Regions from separate parts of the Paenibacillus sp. FSL F4-0100 genome, predicted to be linked through region 2. Evidence: a T-box and tRNA genes for the amino acid it is inferred to sense, from the RefSeq annotation. Region 2 holds a T-box; the other holds one or more tRNA genes.

Region 1 (5,249 bases), 2.2 Mb from region 2:
GTACCGCTGGTGCACCAGTTGTTCCGCCAGGAGCATGGCTGGGTAGCTACGTACGGAAGGGATAAGCGCTGAAAGCATCTAAGCGTGAAGCCCCCCTCAAGATGAGATTTCCCAACTAGTAAGACCCCTTGAAGACCACGAGGTAGATAGGTTGGAGGTGGAAGTGCAGCAATGCATGGAGCTGACCAATACTAATCGGTCGAGGGCTTATCCAAAACATATTTCAATGTGTTGCAAATTCGTTTCGTATCTAGTTTTCAGGGAATCAATCTCTGTAACTGCATACAAGTTATGATGGAGAGATACCCAAGTGGCTATAAGGGGACCCTCTGCTAAGGGGTTAGACTGCGTAAGCGGTGCGAGGGTTCGAATCCCTCTCTCTCCGCCATTTGAATAACTTGAACGCAAATAGGTTTATATGGCGGTGTAGCTCAGCTGGCTAGAGCGTACGGTTCATACCCGTGAGGTCGGGGGTTCGATCCCCTCCGCCGCTACCATACATACCTGGAGGCTTAGCTCAGCTGGGAGAGCATCTGCCTTACAAGCAGAGGGTCGGGGGTTCGAACCCCTCAGCCTCCACCATGTACTTATTTTTATTACCTTACCATGCCGGTGTAGCTCAATTGGTAGAGCAACTGACTTGTAATCAGTAGGTTGGGGGTTCAAGTCCTCTCGCCGGCACCATCTTTAATAATGTGGAACTGTGGTGTAGAGGCCTAACATGCCTGCCTGTCACGCAGGAGATCGCGGGTTCGAATCCCGTCAGTTCCGCCATTCTTTACAAGCTTCAGGGATGAGAATCCATAACCGGGTTCGTCGGAGCATATCTTCGTTAGCAGAGACTTCGCAGTCTCGAACGAAGAGAGAGTATCCCGTCAGTTCCGCCATTATTAATCTTAAGGAATAAAAATGGTCGGTTTTCCACAGATTAAAGTGGGCAGGATTGCATTCCGCACTTTATTTTTATGTCATTTATGTAAGGCTCGGTAGCTCAGTCGGTAGAGCAGAGGACTGAAAATCCTCGTGTCGGCGGTTCGATTCCGTCCCGAGCCACCTTTATATCCTGGAGGATTAGCGAAGTGGCCAAACGCAGCAGACTGTAAATCTGTTCTCGTCCGAGTTCGGTGGTTCGAATCCATCATCCTCCACCAGTAAATAAGAGCCATTAGCTCAGTTGGTAGAGCACCTGACTTTTAATCAGGGTGTCGAAGGTTCGAGTCCTTCATGGCTCATCCGAAGAGTCGTCAACGTTGTTGACGGCTCTTTTTGTGTTGTTTTTAAGCAGTTTTTCTCCAATGTAACTGGACTTAGAGAGAAGGCATTGTCGCTTGCACTGGGTGTTATGCTAAAATAAGAAAAAACGATAAAGTGGTGGAGTCATCAATGGTGGAGATGGAGCACATCGTTCAGAAACTAGAGCAGACCTTGGGTACCTCACTCGGTTTAAAAAAATTGAATGCTCAGGAAGCAGCATGGTTAACAAAACTAATAGCGACCTCACCGCCATTCGGTGATCGGATGGGTCATGAGGACAGAGCCCAGGGGGCTAGTAGCCGTGAAGAAAACAGAACCTCACACCAATCACGAAGGGTTCACGGCGCCTATGTGCACAAGGACCTTGGTGAGATTTGGATTCCTGTGAATCAACAGGATCCTAGTCGGGTAATTGTAGCGAATCAGAGTGCTTTGACGGAGTCGGAGATTGGGCTTATAACTCTACTATTGTCGAGCCTTCAGGATACGACACCAGGGGTAGTGTCCAAGAGTGCCGGTAAGGTTGAAGAAGAACGACGCGCCCAACAGTTGGGTGGTTGGTTAAAGGAACGCCTGCAAGCCGGTGAACTGCTTGCTGAATTACCAGAGGAAATGTGGATTCGGACAAGCTTGACGGAGGACATGGTTCCCTTTCTTCTTATTCATGAGAGCGAGCACGCCCCTACTCCAAGTTATAAGGCACTGCATCGGTTATTGCGCAGCTATTTTGGCGGGGACATCATTCTGGTACCACTGCTTGATAAGGAATGGATTATCTTAGCGAACCAGGAATTGCTGGACGGTATAACGACGGATGATAAAGAGGATGCTTCGGTGGAAGGCGATCAAGATTTACTCTCCTTATTCTGCATGGGGCTCTACGAGCTGATTTCAACGGAATGGGTGGGGGATTTCCATATCTCGGCGATACCGGCAGTTAATGCCCTGCATGCTCTGCCACAGACCGTTAGCATGTTAAGAGAGACCATGACCATCGGCCGTACATTCCAGGTAAAGGAACATATCCATCTGTCGACCGGGCTTCATCTGGAGCGCCTGGTCTATAGCATTCCTGAGTACCAACGCAATCAATTTCTGCGAGAGTACGCTGCCGGACATACCGATTTATTCGAGGATAGTGAGACCTTGTCAACGCTGGAGTCTTTTTTCGAATTGGATTGTAACGTGAGCGAGACGGCCAAGCACCTATATATTCACCGTAACACGCTGCTATACCGCCTGGATAAGATCAAACAGGAGACGGGGCTTGATGTTCGCAGCTTCAGTGATGCGGTTTTAGTGAAAATAACGCTTCTATTGTATAAAGTGACGAAAAGGAAATAGGTTTTTTGTGCAGATTGTGTATAGCAAGTCAGGTGCCTATGGGGTAATATAAGATTATAAATTAATTGTATTCGATTTCATAACATTCATATGAGGGGGCAAATGCACATGGCTGGTGTACGCTTAGAGCATATTTACAAAAAGTATGCAGGTGCGGATAAAGCAACTGTAATTGACGTTAATTTGGATATTAAAGATAAAGAATTCTTGGTACTGGTAGGTCCTTCCGGTTGCGGTAAGTCCACGACACTGCGTATGATCGCAGGTCTTGAGGAAATTTCTGAGGGTAAACTTTACATTGGCGACCGCGTTGTTAACGATGTAGCACCTAAAGATCGTGACATCGCGATGGTATTCCAATCCTACGCCTTGTATCCACATATGAACGTATATCAGAACATGGCATTCGGTTTGAAACTCCGTAAAGTGAAGAAAGACGAAATCGATAAACGTGTACGTGAAGCAGCAAAAATCTTGGATATCGAGCATTTGCTCGAGCGTAAACCAAAGGCTCTGTCCGGTGGTCAGCGTCAGCGTGTTGCCTTGGGTCGTGCGATTGTCCGTGATCCACAAGTCTTCTTGATGGATGAGCCACTTTCCAACTTGGATGCGAAACTCCGCGGTCAGATGCGTGCCGAAATTACAAAGCTGGTTAAGCGCCTTGAAACCACTTGTATCTATGTAACGCATGACCAAACAGAAGCTATGACGATGGGTGACCGTATCGTTGTTATGCAAGACGGCATTATTCAACAAGCGGATTCCCCAGAGCAACTGTACAACAATCCGAACAACCTGTTCGTTGCTGGTTTCATCGGTTCCCCAACCATGAACTTCATCAACGGTAAATTGTCCGAGCAAAACGGTGGCGTATACTTCACTTCCCAGGGCTTGAACGTTCAAGTACCAGGTGGTAAAGCGCAATTGCTCAAAAACAAATCCATGATTGGCAAAGAAGTAATCATGGGTGTTCGTCCGGAAGATATTCATGAAGAGCCAGTCTTCCTGGAAGCTTCCCCGAACACAATCTTCACTGCAAAAGTTGACGTAACCGAGAACCTTGGTCACGAAATGCTCTTGTACCTGAGCGGCTTGGGCACCGATACGGTTATCGGCCGTGTAGACGGACGTTCGACTACTCGCGAAAGCGACAATGTGAAATTGGCACTCGACATGAACAAAGTTCATATCTTTGATAAAGAGTCTGAATTGAACGTATTGCTCGAAGACTAATCTTCAGCAATCGGGATCTCTTGAAAACCGCCCTCTCAAGGGGCGGTTTTTTTAGGAGAAAAATACATAAATCCAGGTAGTATTCACTCCTAGAGAGGGTTTAAGTGTTTCTCGCAGAAGGTAGTAGATGCATTCAAAGGAATAGCAGATATATAAAGCAGTAAACCCAGATGCTGCAGAAGAATGGAGTTAATAATGCCTTTCGTGATAAAACATTACATTTATATTATTCAAGTTATAGTACGTAATCGTAGTGTCGCTTCACCCCAATATAAGCCTAATGTCGCGATTGAATAGCCGGTTAGAATTGCATTCATTGGTTTTTTTCGATAAGATAAGCACAAAGCAAGGCATACATAAGTATGGGACATACGGGATGTTGAAGCATATTTCATGTAAATTGCCAGATCGCTGATAAGGCTTATACAGATTATCTACTTTAGATAATATCGAATATGGAATATATCATCCAATACGGGCCGCGTACATGACGGTTGCGTTGTGATGTCAACATACAATGGAAGAAGAGGGGTAAGACCATGGCCAAGAAAGTGAAGGTATCCGAGCTGGTCCAGCAGTTTCAGTTGGAGGTCATCGCAGGTGAGGAAGGCTTAAAACGTCAGATTACAACGGACGATCTGAATCGCCCGGGATTGGAAATGGCCGGTTATTTTGAATACCATCCGCGGGAACGGGTCCAGCTTCTGGGCCGCACGGAGTTGGCTTTCTTCGGAATGCTGAAGCCGGAAGAGCGTAAAGAGCGGATGCGCAGCCTGTGTACGGAAGAAACACCTTGCATTGTAGTTACTCGTTCCTTGGAAGTGCCGGAGGAACTGGTGGAACTCGGGAACGAAAGAGGTTTGCCTGTACTGCGCAGCAGTATGGCGACAACCATTCTGACAAGCCGATTCACAAGCTTCCTGGAGCGTAAACTTGCACCAACTACAACCATCCACGGGGTATTGTGCGATGTTTATGGCGTGGGGATGCTGATCACAGGTTCAAGCGGTATCGGGAAGAGTGAGACGGCATTGGAGCTCGTCAAACGCGGACACCGATTGATTGCGGATGATGCGGTGGAGATACGTCAGACATCGGATTTTCAGCTTCACGGAACGGCGCCGGAGTTGATTCGCCATCTTCTGGAGATTCGCGGAGTTGGTATTATTAATGTCATGACGTTATTCGGTGCAGGAGCCGTTCGGAACAATAAAAGGATTACACTTGTTGTTCGATTGGAAGCTTGGCAGCAGGATAAACAGTATGATCGTCTGGGATTAGATGAAGAAACAACACGAATTATTGAGACAGACATCCCTCTGGTCACCATTCCGGTTCGTCCAGGACGTAACCTTGCGGTTATTATTGAGGTAGCAGCTATGAACTACAGATTGAAACAAATGGGACTGAATGCTGCG
Region 2 (5,249 bases):
TGAGCGCCACCGTATTGGTTGAATTGTTCAGTGCCTGTCTTGCCGTCATCAATCCCCTATACCCGCTGTACGAGTTTTTAGGAATATGGAACACTTTGCTGTAGTCCTTTAAGATGATCGGTGAATCGTCCACCACGCTGGCAGGCTGAATCGCCCCCGAATCGAGTGCCGGTAAATAGGCGGCAATAGGTTTCATGGCAGATCCAGGTTGTCGTTTCATTTGCGTAGCGTAGTTCATTTGTTCTGTGTTAAAATCCCTGCCCTCAATCATACCGAGAATGGCGCCGGTTTTGTTGTCGATCATCATCGCGGCGGTTTGCTCCATTCCTTTTTCCGCGCTGTCAGGCACGTAGTTGCTGTCATTCTCTGCGATGGAGCGCATGGTCTTGTATAATGTCCGGTCGATGGTGGTGTAAACACGGTAACCGCCGGTGCTGAGCTGAGCTCGGGATGCATCCATCAGATCGGAGTTCGCTTGCGTGCCTTTTGCGTTCTCTTCGGCTTCCTCGCTCAGCTTCATCAGGATATTCGATGCTTGGCGCTCTACTTCCATCATGAGATAAGGATAAGTCACATAGGCCTTCTGCGTGCGAGGAGCAAGCGATTTTTTGATATCGAATGCCTTGGCCTCTTCATACTCAGCTTGCGTTATTTTACCTTCTTCCAGCATGCTTCCCAGTACGCGGTGCTGGCGGTTTATTGCACGGTTGAATGATTTCTCGTCAAATTCCCCCTTGCCGTTAAAGGCAGAGTAGGAGGACGGTAGCTGCGGAAGACCTGCCAAATATGCAGCTTGAGCCACATTCAGATCATTCAGATTGTTAATGTTAAATATGCCTTTTGCCGCAGCCTTGATCCCGAACAGTTGGTATCCGCTGGAACCGTTACCGTAAGGAACCTTGTTCAAGTAGGCTGTTAAAATTTGGTCTTTACTCAAAAAGCGTTCCATCCGCATGGCCAGCAGCATTTCTTTGACCTTGCGGTTATCGGTTTTGTCGCGACTTAAAAAAGTGAGCCTGGCCAGCTGTTGCGTCAACGTGCTGCCGCCGGTTTGAACCGACTCGTTCAGCACGCGTTCCTTCACGGCGCGAGCGGTACCTTTTATGTCAACACCCTTATGTGTATAAAAACGGTTATCTTCTATGGATACGACGGCATCCTTCACAAGCTGGGGAATATCCTTGAATTCCACAGGTCGTCTGTCTTCTTCGGTTCTAAGCTGCCCGATCGGTGAGCCATCTGCGAAGTAGGCGAAGCCCGTTATAGCATTATCGTTCACCGTATTCTCGATGAGAGCCCTGGATCTTACCGGCTCATTCTCAACAATAGAGGTTACGTAGCCACCTATGGCTCCTCCGGCGAACAAAACGCCCATCAGACCTACCACAAAGAGCCATCCGATGACGGATCCGAGCACCCGCAGAAAGGACCGTTTACGCGGTTTCTTCTGTTTTTCAGGCTCTTGTTTTTTCTCCTCAACCATGAATGTATACTCCTCCTTTTAACGCACCTATTATAGCATAAATCGAAGGTTTTGAATCATGTGTCCCTACATAGCGTGTCCTTTTTTGAGGAAGATTGACTTTTTCGGGAAGCATATGATACAAATAATGCAAAGTTCATATCGTGAAAAGCTTTGAAGGACCCCAGTAGAAGGCGGAGCCTTTCGTTTCCAGAGAGTCGGTGGGTGGTGTAAACCGATAACGAGCCCCTTTGAATTACCGTCCGGAGCTGACCGGGGGAAACAGAGTCGTGCACCTGTACGGCTGTTACAGTAGTCCGGTTCCGGGATGACAACCCGTTATGGCAATGAAGTGAAAATCCGTTTCTGAGATAACGGATTTTAATTAGGGTGGTAACGCGAGCGCTCCTACTCGTCCCTTGGGATGAGTAGGAGCTTTTTTGCGTTCAAAATTAGAGGGAGGTGTATGGAAACATGAAATGGGATGTGTTATCGAATGTCCAGCAGCAGGAAGTGGAACGCCAGATGGAGGTGATTTCCCGTGGAGTGGTGGAGATCATTCCGGAAGAAGAGATGAGGCAGAAGGTGATGACATCGGTCGTAACCGGCGAGCCGCTGCGCGTGAAGCTGGGAATGGACCCGTCAGCGCCCGATCTTCACGTCGGGCATACCGTCGTGCTGCAGAAGCTGCGTCAGTTCCAGGAACTCGGACATGAAGTACAGCTCATCATCGGGGACTTTACTGGCAGGATCGGAGATCCGACAGGCAAATCCGAGACGCGCAAGCAATTGTCAGAAGAGGATGTGAGGCGTCATGCGGAAACGTACAGGAAACAAATATACAAAGTATTGGATCCAGAAAAAACGAAGGTTTACTACAACTCCGAGTGGCTTGCGCCGATGACTTTTGCTGAAGTGGTCGGCTTATCGGCAAAGGTTACGGTGGCACGGATGCTGGAGCGCGATGATTTTACTAAACGTTACCAGGGCGGGCTTCCGATCAGCATCCACGAGTTCTTTTACCCGTTGATGCAGGGTGTGGATTCTGTGGCGCTTAAGACCGATGTCGAGCTTGGGGGAACGGACCAGAAGTTTAACCTGCTGATGGGGCGGACCCTGCAGAAGGAGTATGGCACAGAGCCTCAAGTTGTGATCACGATGCCGCTTATCGAAGGACTTGACGGTATACAGAAGATGAGTAAGAGCTTGGGGAATTACATCGGTATCGATGAAGAGCCAAATGAGATTTACGGTAAATCCATGTCCGTTCCGGACGAACTTATGCTTAAGTACTTCGGCTTGGCCACCGATATGGCAGGTGAGGAGGTAACCAGACTGGAGAAGGGGCTTCGGGACGGAAGCGTTCATCCCCGGGATGCCAAGATGAGTCTCTCGCACACTCTCGTTCGGATGTATCATGGGAGGGAGGCTGCGGATGCCGCACAGCAGCATTTTGTGACCGTGTTCCAGCAGAAGGCACTTCCTGAAGACATTGAGGATTATATTGTACCCGAAGGAGAACTGGAGGAAGGAAAGATTACGCTTATCAAAATGCTGACACTGCTCGGTTTTGCCGCTTCCAATGGTGAGGCCAGACGCAGTATCCAGCAGGGGGCCGTAAAATGGAATGGAGAAAGGTGCAGCGACACCCACGGTGAAATCGCTCCTCAAGACGGGGATGTGGTTCAAGTAGGCAAGCGTAAATTTGCCAGATTGAAGTTTTCTTAAGATGATTGAACTTGCGGAGGATTCATTTCGATATTAAAAAAACCTGAAGGCCAAGGCCTTCAGGTTTTTTGGGTTCCGAGTTAATCTTAACGGTTGTAGAATTCGACGATTTGTTTCTCATCGATATCTTGGGAAAGTTCGGAACGTTCTGGAAGACGGATGTATTTCCCTTCCATTGCTGCTTCATCAAACTCAAGGTAAGCTGGAAGATGTACGCGGTTAGCCAAAGCTTCCTTGATGGAAGAGAGGCTGCGGCTTCTTTCACGAAGACCGATTACATCGCCAGTGCTTACAGCGTAAGAAGCGATATCGACTTTCTTGCCGTTCACAGTCACGTGACCGTGAGCTACCAATTGACGAGCACCCGCACGGGAGTTGCTGAAGCCAAGACGGTAAACCAGGTTGTCCAGACGGCTCTCAAGCAGGAACATAAAGTTCTCACCAGCGATACCTTTCATGCCAGTTGCTTTGTTAAACAGGGTTTTAAATTGCTTCTCGCCCAAGCCGTACATGTGACGCAGCTTTTGCTTTTCTTGAAGCTGCATGCCGTAGTTGCTAATTTTTCTCCGTTGGTTAGGACCATGCTGACCTGGAGGGAAAGGGCGTTTAGCCAATTCTTTACCTGTACCGCTCAGGGAGATTCCCAGACGACGGCTTAATTTAAATTTAGGACCGGTGTAACGTGCCATGTTATATAGACTCCTTTTTAATTAAAGTTTCATTAGGGCTCTATTTGCGCCGTATTTGTTTGCTCTAGCCGTAATCTTCGGAAGATCTGCCAGGAAAGTTCAGCCGCTGTCCTGTCAGTAACAAATAACGTGAGGGTGACACAACCCGCCCAAATTCATGGAATGCATTGCATTCTTACTCAACAATAAATATTATATGAAGTAATGATATAAAGTCAAGTTCAACCTGCAACTTACTATAACTTGGTTTTTGTCTAATTTTGTCGATAGGACCACAGACCTAAAAATATTGTGAAAAACGCATAAATTTTAATGCAAAAATGGGTAGAAAAGAGTAAGATGATATTGGATTAAGTAGTCTCATTTATCTAGTTACATATCGTAACATCTTTTGGTGTTTATCATGACCCTCCCAATATGTTGAACAGCTGGGTTACCGTTATTAAATGCGGCAGCCAAATGGATCCTTACATTATGAATCCCGAACGCCAGTCTTGGATAGGCCTTTTATAATGGTGCAAAGGAGCGCCCAATATGTCAGAAGATCAACGGAAAGCGTATGAAAGCTCTCCCGGTTCTGCAGTTATGTTTAATGATGCTGGGCCAATTCCTGGAAATGAGCCTCGTTTTTGGCTTCAGAGCTTGGATATTACACCTCATGATTTCCCTTATATTCAGCCTCTCATATCAGACAGCTATCTGGAGTGGCTAAGAGAAAGCGCAGGCACACAGGCGATGAAGAAATTCAGCTGGGCCCTTCTTTCTCATGAGGGAGCTTGGCTGACAGGGGCGTCCGAAATAACGCAATACCTTAACGCAAGTGAAGATGAGACGATATCGCTTACTTTAAACTCCAAAGAAGCCGTCCAAGGGATGGGAAAGGGTTCTTTGGAGGGAAGCGTGCTGTGCGCTGTCCCACTCTTCACTCGCATTCATGGCGATGTATTTGCGGTGATGGTCAGTGTTTCCTCGCTTGAGATGGAGCCGGAACAGTCACTTATGCTGACAGAAACTCATGCGTTATTGTTTCGTTCCTGCTTCTATCGGAAGTTGGAATACGTATTTGCCGATGATCTGGAGAAAGTCCACAACCAAGCTGAGCGTGAGGTGCACAGGCGTTCCATCATGTTTCAGTATGTAAAGCGGATGCATGTGCAGATTAATGTGGACAATGTGCTGGTGGAGGCTATCGACAGTGTTCTGGCACTGTATCCCAAGGCCAAAGTTGAATTGTTTATGTCTCAGGACCATGAGAGCGGACATCCGCTGGTGCGTCCCCTGCTGCTTCATCATTGGCAGAGAGAGGTTTATGTCCGCACATTTATGGAGGGTACCCTCACGATTGATGAACATAAGGAACCCGATTCGAT

The links. The T-box of region 2 lies ahead of tyrS (tyrosine--tRNA ligase). A T-box ahead of a tRNA ligase gene usually reads a tRNA of that ligase, here a tRNA-Tyr.
Region 1: it encodes a tRNA-Tyr, which carries the amino acid that the T-box ahead of tyrS (tyrosine--tRNA ligase) is inferred to sense. The anticodon was not compared.

What each region holds. Positions count from the first base shown of each region.
Region 1 covers NZ_CP150303.1:146,787-152,035, forward strand. The annotation lists rRNA gene MHH48_RS00685 (23S ribosomal RNA) at 1-215, shown strand, start outside; tRNA gene MHH48_RS00690 (tRNA-Ser) at 297-388, shown strand; tRNA gene MHH48_RS00695 (tRNA-Met) at 421-497, shown strand; tRNA gene MHH48_RS00700 (tRNA-Val) at 507-582, shown strand; tRNA gene MHH48_RS00705 (tRNA-Thr) at 609-684, shown strand; tRNA gene MHH48_RS00710 (tRNA-Asp) at 698-774, shown strand; tRNA gene MHH48_RS00715 (tRNA-Phe) at 981-1,053, shown strand; tRNA gene MHH48_RS00720 (tRNA-Tyr) at 1,066-1,151, shown strand; tRNA gene MHH48_RS00725 (tRNA-Lys) at 1,160-1,232, shown strand; gene MHH48_RS00730 (helix-turn-helix domain-containing protein) at 1,384-2,598, shown strand; gene ugpC (sn-glycerol-3-phosphate ABC transporter ATP-binding protein UgpC) at 2,707-3,831, shown strand; gene hprK (HPr(Ser) kinase/phosphatase) at 4,371-5,249, shown strand, end outside.
Region 2 covers NZ_CP150303.1:2,351,515-2,356,763, forward strand. The annotation lists gene MHH48_RS10325 (transglycosylase domain-containing protein) at 1-1,483, opposite strand, end outside; T-box leader at 1,628-1,885, shown strand; gene tyrS (tyrosine--tRNA ligase) at 1,937-3,190, shown strand; gene rpsD (30S ribosomal protein S4) at 3,277-3,879, opposite strand; gene MHH48_RS10340 (sensor domain-containing diguanylate cyclase) at 4,414-5,249, shown strand, end outside.